DNA from 4 places in the Dielma fastidiosa genome. Region 1 is predicted to be linked to each of the others. Evidence: predicted binding sites of a transcription regulator. Region 1 holds the regulator's gene; each other region holds the start of a gene.
What was found. The regulator Rex, encoded in region 1, represses fermentation and respiration genes when NADH is low (regulators of the CRP and FNR family bind a similar motif). The targets are predictions, from matches to a motif close to GTGAANNNNTTCAC.

Region 1 (4,072 bases):
AATTTCTTGGTGTTCTTGGGAACGGTTCAACATCTCTGATGTTTTGAATACCCGTCAGATACATTAAGAAACGGTCAAAGCCAAGGCCAAAACCGGCATGCTTGCAGCCGCCGTAACGGCGCAGATCCATGTACCACTGCAGGTTATCCTTTTTCATTCCTAATTCATCCATGCGATGATCAAGCACATCATAACGCTCTTCACGCTGTGATCCGCCGACTAATTCACCAACACCCGGCACTAATAAATCACAAGCGGCAACTGTCTTGTTGTCATCGTTCACACGCATATAGAAAGCCTTGATTTCCTTAGGATAATCCGTCAGGAAGACTGGCCCTTTCACTACCTGTTCACAGATATAACGCTCATGCTCAGAATTCAGATCCATGCCCCAGAATACTTTATTCTCAAATTTCACATCCGCTTTTTCAAGAATTTCAATTGCTTCAGTGTACGGCATACGCTTAAACTCTGAATCACGGACATGGGTAATTCGCTTAATGCAGTCCTGATCGATCATCTTCTCAAAGAACTTCATTTCTTCTGGTGCATTCTCAAGCACATAGTTGATACAGAACTTAACCATATCTTCAATCAGATCCATGTTATCATCAAGATCTGCAAAAGCAATTTCCGGTTCGATCATCCAGAACTCTGATGCATGGCGTGACGTATTTGAATTTTCAGCACGGAATGCCGGGCCAAATGTATATACATCACGGAAAGCCATCGCAAACGCCTCTACATGCAGCTGACCAGTAACCGTTAAGAAAGCTTCCTTGCCAAAGAAATCCTTTTCATAGTCCGCATCCTTGCGTGTTGTCGCGGTAAACATTTCACCGGCACCCTCACCGTCATTACCCGTAAGAATTGGGGTATGTACGTAGACAAAGCCCTGATCCTGAAAGAATTCGTGGATTGCCATCGATAAAACTGAACGCAGACGGAATACCGCATAGAATGTATTCGCTCTTGGTCTTAAATGTGCAATCTCACGCATATACTCAAAGCTGTGACGCTTCTTTTGCAGCGGATAGGAAGGATCGCAGGCGCCTTCTAATACCGCTTCTGTCACAACAATCTCAAATGGCTGCTTCGCATCGGGGGTCAGCTTAAACTGTCCGGTCACCGTAATTGCGCTGCCAGTTGAAAATTTAGCAATTTCATCACGGTTCTTAATCAGATCACCGTAAACCAACTGGGCGTTGCGGAAATAAGTTCCGTCATTTAATTCAATAAAGCCTACTTTACCATTATCACGATTGGTTCTTACCCAACCCTGCAGCTGAACATACTCAAGGGAATCAATTTCCACATGATTGTTGGAGAATACCATTTCGTATAATTCTCTAATGGTCATAAATTCAAACATATCTTTGTCCTCCTGGATTTGTTTAAAAAATAAAAAAACGTCCCTATACAGGAACGTAATTTACGCGGTGCCATCCTGATTCACGGGACTCAGCCCATGCATCTTTTATGAGATAACGCTCTCCTTAGCGAAACCGTCTACTGTTAGTTCTCCGGTTCAGCTCCATGAGTGTTCAGTCACTGACTTTCCTTCTCTGCCTTTCACCAATACGCAGAGTCGCTGACAAGTGCCGTCAGGCTGTCTCATTTCATCGCCATTAATCTTTTAATGAATTGGTTTCAAAAACCAGCTCTTGTATAGATGATACTACATCTACGGTCTTAATTGCAACCCCTTTTGGCACTTGAAAGTGCTCATGAGTAAAATCAACGATACCGACGATGCCGGCAGCTACCATGCGGTCAACCGTTTGCTGGATATCAACATTAGCGGTTAGGATTGCGATACGGCAGCCCTGAGGAATTTTTTCTTCCAGATCTTTTAAGTCGTAAACCGGGATTCCGAAACGAACTCCCTGGCGGTCTGGTGAGATATCAAATGCACATGTGATTTCACCAACCACATGATTCCACTTATTATATTTCATCAAGGCACGTCCCATGTTTCCGGCTCCGACTAAAATGATTTTCTCATCGAAGTCAAGACCCAGCTGCTGATTAAAGATTTCAATCAGCTTGTTGACGTCATAACCATAACCCTGCTTGCCAAGATTGCCCAGGAAAGAGAAGTCACGGCGGATTGTTGTCGGCTCAATGCTGACAACATTAGATAATTCTTTAGACATAATCCGTTCAACACCGGAATTTGCTAGTTTTCGCAGTGCTTTTAGATAAACTGGGTAACGCTGCAACGTTGCCTTTGGTACATTTTTATTTGCCATTTTCATCACCGACCTTATTATAGCACACTTTTTTTGATTGTGAAATATGTGTTTTTTTAAACTACTTATAATTCAAATGCAGGATCAGCCGTACATGACGCATCGCCGCGCACACCATGCTCATAAGCGATCGTTCCAGCTACACCAATCATCGCCGCGTTATCGGTACAGCATGACAACGGCGGGATAATACATTCAATCTGGGGGAATTTTTCACTGACCAATTCACTGATGCGCTGACGCAGACAGCTGTTCGCCGCGACACCGCCCGCTAGGACAATCATTTTAGGCTGCATCTGCTTCATTGCCTTTTCAGCTCTTTCTAAAAGACAGGCGATTGCTGTTTCCTGAAAGCTGCAGGCAAGATCAGCAGGTTCAAATGTTTCATTGTTGCGCTCACAGCGTTTAATGAACTGCAGAACCCCGGATTTTAATCCGCTGAAGCTAAAATCCAATTCCTTTTCCGGATGCGGCTTAGGCAGCTTATAAATATTCTTTCCCTCTTTTGATAATTTATCAATATAAACACCGCCTGGATATGGCAGACCAAGGATACGTCCCACTTTATCAAAGGCTTCGCCAATCGCATCATCCTGCGTTGTACCGATGACCTCAAAGCTCCACTCATCCTTCATATATACTAATTCTGTATGACCGCCGGATACAACAAGCGCCATTAATGGAAATTTCAGATCAGCAATCAAACGATTGGCATAAATATGACCGGCAATATGATGCACCGGCACCAGCGGCTTATTAAAAGCCCACGCTAACGTTTTTGCTGCCTGCACCCCGACATGTAAAGAACCAATCAATCCCGGCCCCTGCGTTACCGCAATAGCATCCATTTCTTCGATGCCTAAACCCGCTTTTCCCATACACTCCGCAATCACCATTGAGATATTTTCCACATGAATTCTTGACGCTACTTCAGGTATTACACCGCCGAACTTCTTATGTACATCAATCTGGGTTGCGACTACATTGGATAATATTTTTTTGCCGTCTTCGATAACGGCTGCCGCTGTTTCATCACAGCTTGATTCAATCGCTAATATCTTCGTCATCTATATTTCCTCCCTTCATATCTTCTATACGCTTACGTTCCGCTTTAATTTCATCTTGTAATTCATTCACGGTCGGCAAGGCAAACAAATATTTTGAAGCAAATACTTGCTTCGCATCATTTAATACCGAATACTTTGCAATGGCTTCATTCTTCTGAGAACACAAAATGATACCAATTGTCGGATTGTCATCCTCGTTCTTATAGATGGCATCATACATACGAATGTAGCTATCCATCTGTCCAACATCACCATGAGTTAGTTTTCCGATTTTTAAATCAATCAATACATGGCATTTTAAAATACTATGATAGAATACCAAGTCCAGATAAAAATCTTCATCTTCATAGCGCATCAATTTTTGACGTGCCACAAAGCAAAATCCACGGCCTAGCTCTAGAAGAAATTCTTGTAATTTATCGATTAACGCCTGTTCTAAATCAGATTCACGAAGCGCTGGGTAATTTTTCAAATCCAGAAAATCCAATACATACGGATCTTTTATATAGTCATCCGTTGCTAAAGGTTTCAAAAGTTCGATTGCTTCTTCCTTTACTGGTGTTTTATCCTTACTTGAAAGCAGTCTTTCATAATATAGCGTAGATATCTGTCTGTCTAGCTGTCTGCTAGACCATGCAGATGCGGCAGACTCATTCATATACCAAGCTCTCGCATCATCGTTTTCTACTTTCAGTAAAAGACGGTAATGTGTCCAGGTCAATTCGGAACGCAGTGCGTTCCAATTTGGAAAGC
Region 2 (4,072 bases), on a different contig from region 1:
TATTAGCATTCATCGGTGTGGCTATTGCAATCTTTGACTACACAACTAATGTTCGCATCAAAGAAAATGCAGGCAGCGGAAATGGAGGATTCAGTGATGGCATCTAATGCAACTCAATATAAGGATTTGACTCCGGCTGCTAAGCTGGACAAAGCAACTTTAAATAAAATGGTTTGGTTGTCTTGCCAATTACAGGCTTCATTCAACTATGAAAGAATGCAGGCTTGCGGATGGTTATGGTCAATGTTACCAGGTCTTCAGAAGATCCATACAAACAAAGAAGATTTAGCAGCTTCAATGACTCATAATATGGAATTCTTCAATACTCACCCATTCTTCGTAACATTTGTTATGGGTATCGTTCTTTCATTAGAACAACAAAAAGCTGATATCGCTACAATCCGTTCAGTACGTGTTGCTGCAATGGGACCTTTAGGCGGTATTGGTGACTCATTATTCTGGTTTACATTAATTCCTATCGTTGCCGGTATCACAGCTCCTATGGCTATGGATGGCAATATCTTTGGACCAATCTTATTCTTCATTATCGCATTCGGCGTAGAAATGGCTATCCGTTTCTGGTTGATGTATTGGGCATATGATTTAGGTACTAGTGCTATTGGTATCATGACTAAGAATGCTAAAGAACTGACTCGTTCAGCTTCTATTCTTGGTGTATTCGTTGTTGGTGCTTTAATTGCTAACTTCGGCGGCGGTACTCAATTCGGTATCAATATCCCTAATGGTGAATCTGTAATTAGTCTGCAAGAAAAATTAGATACAATCCTGCCTTGCATGCTGCCATTTGGTTTAACTTGCATGTGCTGGTATCTGTTATCTAAAAAAGGCTGGAAACCTATCCAATGTATCCTTCTGTTACTGGTTATCGGTATCGTTGGATGTGCTGTTGGTATCTGGTCTGGCGACTACACAGCGTTGATTCCAGTTCCTTGGCACGCATAAGAGTAAATAAAACTCTCATAAATTATTAATTTCTATCTAAACATAAGAAAAAGACATCTGGTCGCACAGATGTCCTTTTTCTTTCTATATTACTATACGATTTTATCCACAATACCATAGGCTAAAGCATCTTCGGCACTTAAGTAACAATCACGGTCGCAGTCATGTTTAATCATGTCATAGGGCTTGCCGCAGCGCTGGGCTAAGATATTATAGATATTACGCTGTACCTTTAGGATATGACGGGTCGCAATCTCCATATCACTGGCTTGTCCCTGCGAATTGCCGATTGGCTGGTGGATCATTACTTCGCAGTTGCTCAGGATCAGCCGTTTGCCTTTTGTGCCGGCAGCCAGTAAGATCGAAGCCATGCTCGCGCAGCAGCCCATGCCGATCGTCGACACATCGCAGCTGATGTGGTTCATGACATCATAGATTGCCAAGCCGCTGGAAATGCTGCCGCCGGGTGAATTGATATACATTAAAATATCATCATTATTCAGTGATGACAGATATAAAAGCTGGGCAGTGATTGAGGCTGCCATCTCATCATTTACTTCACCGACACATAAAATAATGCGTTCCTTTAATAAACAGGAGTATAAGTCATAGACCCGTTCAACATTCGCTGAACGCTCAATAACTGTGGGTATAAAACTCATTAAATCCCTCCAATCTTTATAGAGTATGCACATAGGTGCATGTTTAATACAAAAAGGCTAAAGTGAAAGAGTTCACAATTGACATTTCTATAAAATATCGTATAATAATATTGTTATAAAAGGAGGACTTTTAAAATGACAGTAAAAGTTGCTATTAATGGATTTGGACGTATCGGTCGTTTAGCATTCAGACAAATGTTCGGTGCTGAAGGTTACGAAGTTGTAGCTATCAACGATTTGACTAGCCCTAAGATGCTTGCTCACTTATTAAAATATGATTCAGCACAAGGCACATATGGTTTAGCTGACAAAGTTACAGCTGGTGAATCATCAATCACAGTTGACGGAAAAACTATCGAAATCTACAAGGAAGCTGATGCTAAGAACTTACCTTGGGGTAAATTAGGTGTAGACGTTGTACTTGAATGTACTGGTTTCTATACTTCAAAAGAAAAAGCTTCTGCTCATATCGCTGCAGGTGCTCGTAAAGTTGTTATCTCTGCTCCAGCAGGAAACGATCTGCCTACAGTTGTTTACAATGTAAACCACAACATCTTAAAACCAGAAGATACAGTAATTTCTGCAGCTTCTTGTACTACTAACTGCTTAGCTCCTATGGCTAAAGCATTAAATGACTTAGCACCTATTCAGAGTGGTATCATGACTACTGTTCACGCATACACTGGTGACCAAATGACATTAGACGGACCTCAAAGAAAAGGCGATTTAAGACGTTCTCGTGCTGCTGCAGTTAACATCGTTCCTAACTCAACAGGTGCTGCTAAAGCTATCGGTTTAGTAATTCCTGAATTGAACGGTAAACTGATCGGTTCTGCACAGCGTGTTCCTGTTCCTACAGGTTCAACTACTATCTTAGTAGCTGTTGTTGACGGTGAAGTAACTGTTGATCAAGTAAATGCTGCTATGAAGGCTGCTGCTAATGAATCATTCGGTTACAATGAAGACGAAATCGTTTCTTCTGATGTTATCGGTATCAAATACGGTTCATTATTCGATGCAACTCAAACAATGGTACACAAGATGGAAAACGGAACTACTCAGGTTCAGGTTGTTTCTTGGTACGATAATGAAAATTCATACACTAGCCAAATGGTTAGAACTATCAAATACTTCTCTGAATTAGCTTAATTCACTGAATATTCAAGGGTGACTGGAAACGGTCATCCTTTTTATGTAAAATTTTTGCTTTATTAATTCAATCACAAATAAAATACATACAAGGAAGCACTTACCCGCTTTTATTTAATTATGTTAACTGTTCAGCACCCGTAATATTTAGTCAAAACATCGGGTGAACTTCACAAAATAATGGCTAAGTAAGGGCTTTTTTATGTAAATTGCTCTAAAAACATTAATTAATTACTAAAAATGTTAAAATTTTCCTTTATTTTTTTAAATTCATATAATAAAATGAACACCTACCCTAAAAGTTGGGTAGACTACTATGGACATGTTTTGTCCATATAAGGTTTGGAGGAAAATTTATGACAAAAGTTATTAAATACTATATACCGCTGCTGAATAATCAGAAAAATTCTGATGAGTTATGTCAGAGCTTGAAGGAAATTGATGGCGTTGTGGCAATCGATACGGATCTGCAGCGCAAGAAATGCTCAATTACCTACAAGAATCATGTAGAGCTGGTTGATATTGTTACGGCTATTGAAAAACTGAATGTTGAGTATTACTTCTTATCAAGAGAAATGATTTGAAAATTCTGATGATAGTTGTTATACTATATTAAACAAACCAGTAATAGGGGAATAGTAAGCAGTAGAGCTGATTTACAGAGACAGCGGAAGGGTGGAAACGCTGAATGAGCGACTTGCTGAATGCACCTCTTAGGGTTCTTTCGATATGTAGAAGGAAACGTTGCCGGCGTTAACGGTCAGAGTGGAATTTATTTCAATTAGAGTGGAACCGCGTGTTGAAGCGTCTCTATACAGGGGCGCTTTTTTATTTGTTAAAGGAGAGAGAAACATGAAATTATTTAATAGTCTGCATAATAAAGTAGAAGCATTTAAACCGATGAATGAAAATGAAGTGAGCATGTATGTCTGCGGACCAACGGTTTATAACTATCCGCATATTGGCAATGCCCGGCCGATCATTGTATTTGATACATTAAAAAAGACTTTTGAAGCATTGGGTTACAAGGTTAAATTTGTTTCTAATTTTACCGATGTTGATGATAAAATCATTAAAAAGGCAATTGAAATGAATGTTGATGAGAAAACGATCACTGAGCATTTCATCAATGCTTATAATGCGGATCGTCAGTCTTTGAATGCAGATCTGCCGGATGTGACGCCAAAGGTTACGGAGACAATGGATGAAATTATTGATTTCATAAAACTTCTGGTAGATAAAGGCTTTGCGTATGAGATTGATGGTGATGTTTATTTCAGAGTTAATAAAATTGATGA
Region 3 (4,072 bases), on a different contig from region 1:
TCATTGCTCATGGCATAGTGCCTGGCAATATCGGTAGCGTCATGAACGCCTTTTGTCACTTCAATGCGATAGGTACCCTCAACGGCTTCTTCAATGAATATTTTGTTGACCATCGCTGCGATATGCTTTGTCTGATCACTTTTGCCGGCAGTAGGGTTAATGATAAATATATGCTTCATAAACTTCTCCCTTTTTCATTAAATTCATTATAGCTGATTTAAAGATATACAGCAATCATATATGATGAATGAATAGTCTTACAGATTAGTCATAGAGCTATACATTTATTGTGAAAATGTTATAATAAGACATGTAAAGGAGGACATTATGGAACCAACTTTAATATTCTGGATCATTGCGTGTATCGCATTCATCTTAATTGAAGCTATTACACAGCAGCTGGTAGCTGTATGGTTTGTGGTTGGCAGCGCCTGTTCATTACTGGTTTCACTGTTCGATGTGTCATTTGATCATCAGATAATTATTTTTATCATTGTTTCTTTATTGACACTGATTGCATTAAGACCATTGCTTAAGAAATTTATGAGCGGCAAGTTTGTTGCGACCAATACAGAAAGCAACATCGGTCAGCTGGCATTAGTAACAAAAGAATTTGATCCATTAACGCTTGAAGGCAGAATTTTGGTCAATAATATGGACTGGGCTGCTAAGAGCATTGACGGACACTGTTTTAAAACTGGTGAGAAAGTTATCGTTCAATCCATCGAAGGTGTTAAGTGCCTTGTGAAGATGGCTTAATAAAAAAGGAGAAAAAATTATGTTTTGGATCGTTATAGGATTATTTTTGCTGTTTATTATTGCTTTCCTGGCATTCCATGTGCGGATTGTTAATCAAAGTCAGGCTGTTGTTGTAGAACGCTTAGGGGCTTATCAGACAACATGGGGTACAGGGGTTCATTTCCTGCTGCCATTTATGGAACGTGTAGCAACTACGATTTCATTGAAGGAGCATGTAGTTGATTTTGATCCGCAGCCGGTTATCACTAAGGATAACGTTACGATGCAGATCGATACTGTTGTTTATTTCCAGGTTACTGATCCGAAGCTTTATGCTTATGGTGTCAACAATCCAATGATGGCTGTTGAGAATTTAACAGCGACAACTCTGCGTAACATCATTGGTGATTTGGATCTTGATGGCACATTGACTTCCCGTGATTTAATTAATACTCAGATGCGTGCGATTCTTGATGAAGCAACTGATAAATGGGGAATTAAGGTTAACCGTGTAGAGCTGAAGAATATTCTGCCGCCGCGTGAAATTCAGGATGCGATGGAGAAACAGATGAAGGCTGAACGTGAACGCCGTGAAGCAATCCTGCAGGCTGAAGGCCGTAAGACAAGTGAAATCTTAATTGCTGAAGGTGAAAAGGAATCAGCGATTCTGAGAGCGGAAGCGGTTAAGGAACAGAAGATTCGTGAAGCGCAAGGTGAGGCTGAGGCAATTGAATTAGTTCAGAAGGCGTTGGCTGATTCATTAAATGTATTGAGTGCGGCAACGATTTCTGATGAAGTCTTGAAGCTTAAGAGTTTAGAAGCACTGCAGAAGGTAGCTGACGGACAGGCTACGAAGCTGATTATTCCAAGTGAAATTCAGAATTTGTCCAGCTTGATTGCTTCAGTGAAAGAATCAGGTACGTTATAAGAACACAAGGCTGCGTAATGCAGTCTTTTTCTTTTGCCTGAACTATTTATTATAAGCAGAAGTGAGATTTATGATGCGGATGTCTGTCTTGTTTATCAGGATGGATAATTTCTTAAAATTTTTATGCAGGAAATCATTTTCTTAAGATAGAAGCGTTTTAATGCGGATAAACATGTGATATAATTGACATGAAAACTCATGTTATGTTTTTCGTATAGTCTGAATTCATCCACTATGTGAAGAATTTGACAATTAAAAAAGGGAGAGAAAATTATGAGCTTATTTACACATGAAGCGAGACAATTCAAATTTGATGTATTAAGAGAAGTTGCACGCCGTACTTTCGAAGGAAGGCTAAGTGAATCAACACCCGATGAATTAGCTATGCTGCTGATTCCTACCAGTCAGGCTTCATTTCGATGCTGTGTCTATAAGGAAAGGGAAATCATTCGTGAAAGAACCAGAATGGCAGCTGGCAAAACACCGATTGTAAGCAATCAGCCGCATAATCCAAAGCAGATTGTCAGAGTGCTGGAAGCGGCATGTGACGGCTGTACGATTCATAAAATATGTGTGACTGATAACTGCCGCAAATGTATGGCTAAGAGCTGTCTGGCTTCCTGTCGTTTTGATGCGATGCGGATGGGATCTGATTCTGCCTATATCGATTATGATAAATGTAAGGAATGCGGCGCTTGTGTTAATGCCTGCCCATTCCATGCAATCGTTGAGACGCAAAGACCGTGCCGTAAGAGCTGTCCGGTAGATGCAATCTCAATGGATGAGTATAATATTGCCAAGATTGATGAAGGTAAGTGCATCAACTGCGGCGCCTGTCAGTCAGTTTGTCCATTCGGAGCCATTGAGGATATGAGCCAAATGGTGCCGGTAGTTGAACAGCTTCGTGACAAGGCTTCTATGACGGCCATTATTGCTCCGGCGATTCAAGGTCAGATGGATAATGCAACATTGCCGCAGATCAAGCAGGCAATTCGGCTGCTTGGCTTTGATGAGGTATATGAGGCTGCCAGCGGTGCTGATGCGGTTGCCTGGTATGAAAAACAGGATCTGCTGCATCACAAGGCAGAAGGCGTACAGATGACAACTTCATGCTGTCCGGCTTTTGTGAATATGGCCCGTCTGCATTTCCCGACAATCTATGAAAAGAATGTCAGCAAGATGGTATCACCGATGGAAGCAATCGCTCGTTATATCAAGTCAGTCAAGGATACAAAAGTAGTCTTTATCGGTCCGTGTGTTGCGAAAAAACAGGAAGCGATGGAAGACTTCTCAGTGGTTGACTATGTACTTACTTTTGAAGAGCTGGCAGCAATGCTGACGGCTCAGCATATTGATGTTGAAGGTGTTGAACCGCGTGAAGGCGATGAACCAAGCGCTCATGGCCGCGGCTTTGCCATTGGCGGCGGTGTCAGCAAGGCGGTTGCACAGGCGGCCAAGGAATGTGCTGATGAGGATGCGATTACCTCACTTTATGCCGATGGTGCAGCAGAATGCAAAAAGAATCTGCTGATGATGAAAGTAGGGCGTTTTAACGCTGATATTCTTGAGGGTATGTGCTGTCCGGGCGGCTGTGTCTGCGGACCGGCAACGATTGAAAATCCAATGAAAGTAAAACAGCGCATGACTAAAGAAAATGCCGCAATCAAAGATAAACCGATTAAAGCAACACTGGAAACATTTGATTTCTCTAAAATTAATCTTCATAAATAATCTAAGGAAAGAGGAAACAGTTATGGTAACAATTGAAATTTGTATTGGAAGCAGTTGTTTCGTGAAGGGAAGTAATGAAGTCGTAGAGTTGTTGAAGAATTATATCGCTGAACATCATTTAGAGGAAAAGGTACAGCTTAAGGGCGCTTTCTGTATGGGACAGTGTACGAAAGGTCTGGGTATTAAAGTGAATGGCAAGATTCTTGAGGGTGCTACGCTTTATAATGTGGTAGATCTGCTTGAACCTGAATTAAAGGAATTGTTATGAGTAAAATCATCGCATTAAAGGAAAATAATTGTAAAAGCTGTCTTAAATGCGTCCGTAACTGTCCGACTAAGGCAATTACTTTTGAAAGCGGCAGCCCGGAAATCATTGAAGAAGAATGCTTATCTTGCGGCCGCTGTTACTTGTTCTGTCCGCAAAGTGCAAAAGAGGTGCGCAGTGATCTTGAGCGTGTGAGAGCATGGCTTAAGGCTAAGGAAGAAGTTGTTATCTCAGTAGCGCCGTCTTATCCAATTGTATGGCCTAATTTCAGTAAGCTGAAGCAGGCACTGCTTGAGGTGGGTTTTAGTGCGGTTGAGGAAACCGCGCAGGGAGCTGCAGTAGTATCGTCACAATATGTCGGTTTAATGCGTGAGCAGTCGATGACGAATATTATTGAAACATGCTGTCCG
Region 4 (4,072 bases), on a different contig from region 1:
TGATATTGTTTCAGCAAATTGTGTTCCAAGAGACGTTTCTGATAATTATCAATTGCCTGCGCGCAGACTTCAGCTAATTCATCATCATCGACAGGCTTTAAAAGATAGAAATCAACCTTTTGTCTGATCGCCTCCTTCGCAAATTGAAAATCATCATAACCGGATATGATAATGATTGAACACATATGCTGAAGCTCACGGATTTTTTTAATCACTTCAAGACCATTCATGCCTGGCATATTAATATCCATAAACAGCAATTCCGGATGATACTTCTGCACAGCTTCTAAAGCGACTTCACCATTATCCACAAGGGCAATTACCTGAATATCCAGATTTAAAGATTCGACCTGCCGTTTTAATCCATAACGGATATTTTCTTCATCATCAACGATCATCGTTCTTATCATAGTCAAACTCCTTTATCAATAAAGTAATCTTGCATCCTTCACCCTTAATGCTGTCAATCAAAATATCATTTTCCTGATTCATCATTTTTAACCGGGTATAAACATTATGCAGCCCAAAATGCTTTGAGGTATCCGAGGAATGCAGATAATCAAGCAGCTCCTTCACTTCCTGCTCATCCATGCCGCAGCCATTATCTTCAACACTCAGCATTAAACATTCATTTTCAATCAAGGCTCTGACAATAATTTTACCCATATGCGTATTTGGCTGAGTACAAGCATGGATACTGTTTTCAACCAATGGCTGAAGCAATATTTTCACAACCTGAATTGTTTCGAGTTCCTTTGGACAATAAATCTCATAATCCAGATTCTTAAAGCGGATCTTCTGCATATCAAGATAAGCCTTCGTATGCTTAAACTCCTGTTTCAGTGAAATAACCTGCTGACCGCTTGCCAAGAAGGTACGGAAATAAGTTGAAAGAGCGGTAATTGTTTTAGCGACATCCTCAGCGCCATGCTGCTTGGCAAGCCATTTCAGATTATCCAAGGTGTTGTAGAGGAAATGCGGTTTAATCTGTGCCTGCATAATTTCCATTTCCGCTCTTTGTTTCTGATTGCGCTCTTCAACAATCTGATCAATCAGCTCACTCATTTTAGAAATCATTTTATTAAAGCTCATCGATAAGTCATGAATTTCATCACGGGCATTGCCTTCATCTACATAACTTTCCAGCTTTCCGTTTTCCACAAGCTTCATAGCATTCTGAAGATTTTTGATGGGTGTCAGCACCGACGTTACCAGCATTTTCCCAAGGATAAAAATAACCGCTAAAAGGAAGAGCAGTAAAATCCACAGACCGGTCATCAGCTGATTACTTGACTGCATCAATTCTTCATTAGATACAACTGTGGCAAAGATCCATTCCGGATAATTTTCAATTGGTGAGACAAATAACGTTGCTGCTTTGCCATTAATATCGGTGACAGGAAATTGATTACTGCTTGTTATCGCCATGATATCGATGGCATGCAGGGTTTCTTCATCAATCGTATGTGAATAGAAATATTGCGCGTTGGTAGTTATTAAATCATAATCACGGCTCATGATGAAGCTTTTGCCATTATAAACCTGCATCGTATTAACAATTTCATTTAAGCGTACAGAAGGAATTGCGGCAACAATCAGCGCCTCTTTTTGATTCGTAATGGATTTAATCGGATAATAGAAAAGCAGTACCTCACGGTTGTTGTCATTCAGCTTAGGCTTAGAGATGATGAATTCAGAATCATCCCGATAAGCTTTTTGATAGTCCTGATTATCCATCAGATTTTCAATCGCATCACTGTTAATCCAACAGAAACCATTCTTTCCGATATAAGAAAAGGTTTCCATCACTTCACCATTATTGGTATAAGAATTAGTAAAGCGTTCGATCTGCGGTTCAATGCCGCGTACATCCATTGAAGAAAAGGCAGGAATAGTAGATATTGTGCGATATTCAGCAGAGATTCGCTTAATCCACATGCTGACCTCCTGTGCCTTACTGTCAACGATCTGGGAAACCGTAAATGTATTGTTGGCAATATCTTTGGGCCGGTAAATTGCTTCGATGTAGAAAAACAGTGAACTGAATACAATCAGGACACTGATTAAAAAATAAAGCTGTATTTTAGTTTTGATGCCAAGGTTTTTCATAACTCTATTTTATCATCATTTTAAGCATTATGTTCAATAATCCATTGAGTTGAGCCATTTATCCATATTCAATTGTGACGGATTTCACTATAATTGGGTTATCAGGAGGTAGGAGTAAATGAAGAAAATCGCAAGTTTATTATTAGCCGGTTTGCTGATTGTCAGCGGCTGTGCTAAAACAGATCAAGGCTCACAGCTTTATACAGCAGGAACTTATGAGGTTGTAACCCAAGGTTTTGGCGGTGATATGAAGGTTGCAGTGACTGTCAGTGCTGATAAAATTGAAAAGGTTGAGGTACTGGAACATGGGGAAACACAGGGTATCGGTACGAATGCTATTGAACAGCTGCCAGCAATTATCGTAGAAAAACAAAGTGCTGAAGTTGATACGGTAGCCGGCTGTACGGTATCAAGCAAGGCATTGTTATCTGCCGTGCAGGAGGCTTTAAATCAAGCAATGGGTAAAGATGCTTCTGCTAATGTGGCAGCCGATGGTGAATATGCCGTTGAGGTAAATGGTTTCCACGGCCCTATGCAGGTAAGCGTGGTTATTAAGGATGGTAAAATTACGGCAGTGAATGTTGGCAATAATGTTGAAACTGTAGGTATCGGTTCTAAAGCAATTGATGCAATGCCGCAGCGAATCATTGATGCTCAGTCAGTGAACGTTGATGTATTAACGGGTGCCAGTATTACATCAAGAGCAATTCTCTCTGGTGTAAGTGATGCGCTGACACAGGCGGGTGCTGATTTATCTGTATATTCTAAAGCGGTGGAAGTGGTGAAGAGTGAGGATAAGGAAATCAGCGCGGAAATCGTTATTATCGGTGCTGGCGGTGCTGGTCTTACTGCAGCTATCGAAGCATTAGAAAATGGTGCAGCTTCCGTAGCATTAATTGAAAAGATGGATATTACCGGCGGCAACACGCGTCTGTCAGGCGGTGAATATGCAGCTCCGAATAACTGGCTGCAGGCTGGTGAAGGTATCGAAGACAGTAAGGAACAGTATTTTAATGATATTTATGAAGGCGGTTATGAACGCGGCAATAAGGAATTGATTCAGGTTATTGTTGATAACGCGCTGGAAAGTGCAGAATGGTTGAAGGATGATGTAGGGGTTGTATATCGTGACAAGATGTCATGGTATGGCGGTCACAAAGTAGCTCGTACATTATGGCCGGTTGGTGACGGACCTGTTTATGTTGATACTTTAGAAGAAAAAGCTCGTTCATTAGGTGCGGAAATTTATTTCACAACAACTGCTAATGAATTGATCCAAGATGAAAATGGCCGTGTAACCGGTGTTGTCGCTACTTATAAAGATGGTGCAACTTATACATTTAAGGCTGATAAGGGTGTTATTATGACAACCGGTGGTTTCTCTGCCAATGTAGAAATGCGTGAAGCAGTTAATACTATGTGGCCAAGTCTTGATGCCAATGTACCTAATACGAATTCACCGGCTATTACAGGTGATGGTACCATTATGGCTCAGGCAATCGGTGCTGATGTTGTAGATATGGATGCGATTCAGCTGTATCCGGTAAACAATCCAGCGACTGGCAATTACTACTATATCGATTATGCTCGTTTAAATTCAACAGCACTGTTAGTTAACAAAGAAGGCAAACGTTTCGTAAATGAAAAGGGTACTCGTGATGTTATTTCATTAGCAACTCTGGAACAGACAGATAAGATGGTTTATGAAATTATTGATGCGGCTGTAGTTGCTGAACAAAGGCTGTATGAAGATTATCAGGCTGAAATCGATAAGTGTCTGAAAGACGGTGTATTGGCAATTGGTACATTAGAAGAAGTCTGCGAGCATTTTGGTGTGCCTGTGGAAGAGGTTAAGGCTACAATCGCTCATTACAATGAAATGGTTGATGCGGGCACGGATGAAGATTTCGGACGTACTGATAACTTCAATAAGATTGGTGAAGGACCTTACTTCATGTTCTCT

Region 2: the regulator Rex is predicted to act here: its motif matches at 1,688-1,701, upstream of gap (type I glyceraldehyde-3-phosphate dehydrogenase).
Region 3: the regulator Rex is predicted to act here: its motif matches at 1,903-1,916, upstream of DWZ33_RS02105 (4Fe-4S dicluster domain-containing protein).
Region 4: the regulator Rex is predicted to act here: its motif matches at 2,184-2,197, upstream of DWZ33_RS15365 (flavocytochrome c).

What each region holds. Positions count from the first base shown of each region.
Region 1 is NZ_QRQL01000003.1:3,090-7,161, reverse strand. Features, by position in the region: gene asnS (asparagine--tRNA ligase) at 1-1,372, opposite strand, end outside; gene DWZ33_RS08010 (redox-sensing transcriptional repressor Rex) at 1,629-2,252, opposite strand; gene tsaD (tRNA (adenosine(37)-N6)-threonylcarbamoyltransferase complex transferase subunit TsaD) at 2,318-3,319, opposite strand; gene DWZ33_RS08000 (PDDEXK nuclease domain-containing protein) at 3,297-4,072, opposite strand, start outside.
Region 2 is NZ_QRQL01000004.1:292,532-296,603, forward strand. Features, by position in the region: gene DWZ33_RS10925 (PTS mannose/fructose/sorbose/N-acetylgalactosamine transporter subunit IIC) at 1-107, shown strand, start outside; gene DWZ33_RS10930 (PTS system mannose/fructose/sorbose family transporter subunit IID) at 97-963, shown strand; gene DWZ33_RS10935 (ATP-dependent Clp protease proteolytic subunit) at 1,056-1,625, opposite strand; gene gap (type I glyceraldehyde-3-phosphate dehydrogenase) at 1,761-2,774, shown strand; gene DWZ33_RS10945 (heavy-metal-associated domain-containing protein) at 3,131-3,358, shown strand; T-box leader at 3,390-3,589, shown strand; gene cysS (cysteine--tRNA ligase) at 3,627-4,072, shown strand, end outside.
Region 3 is NZ_QRQL01000001.1:398,265-402,336, reverse strand. Features, by position in the region: gene DWZ33_RS02120 (diacylglycerol/lipid kinase family protein) at 1-179, opposite strand, end outside; gene DWZ33_RS02115 (NfeD family protein) at 328-759, shown strand; gene DWZ33_RS02110 (SPFH domain-containing protein) at 779-1,666, shown strand; gene DWZ33_RS02105 (4Fe-4S dicluster domain-containing protein) at 1,940-3,397, shown strand; gene DWZ33_RS02100 ((2Fe-2S) ferredoxin domain-containing protein) at 3,321-3,665, shown strand; gene DWZ33_RS02095 ([Fe-Fe] hydrogenase large subunit C-terminal domain-containing protein) at 3,662-4,072, shown strand, end outside.
Region 4 is NZ_QRQL01000010.1:15,169-19,240, forward strand. Features, by position in the region: gene DWZ33_RS15355 (response regulator transcription factor) at 1-410, opposite strand, end outside; gene DWZ33_RS15360 (sensor histidine kinase) at 388-2,109, opposite strand; gene DWZ33_RS15365 (flavocytochrome c) at 2,228-4,072, shown strand, end outside.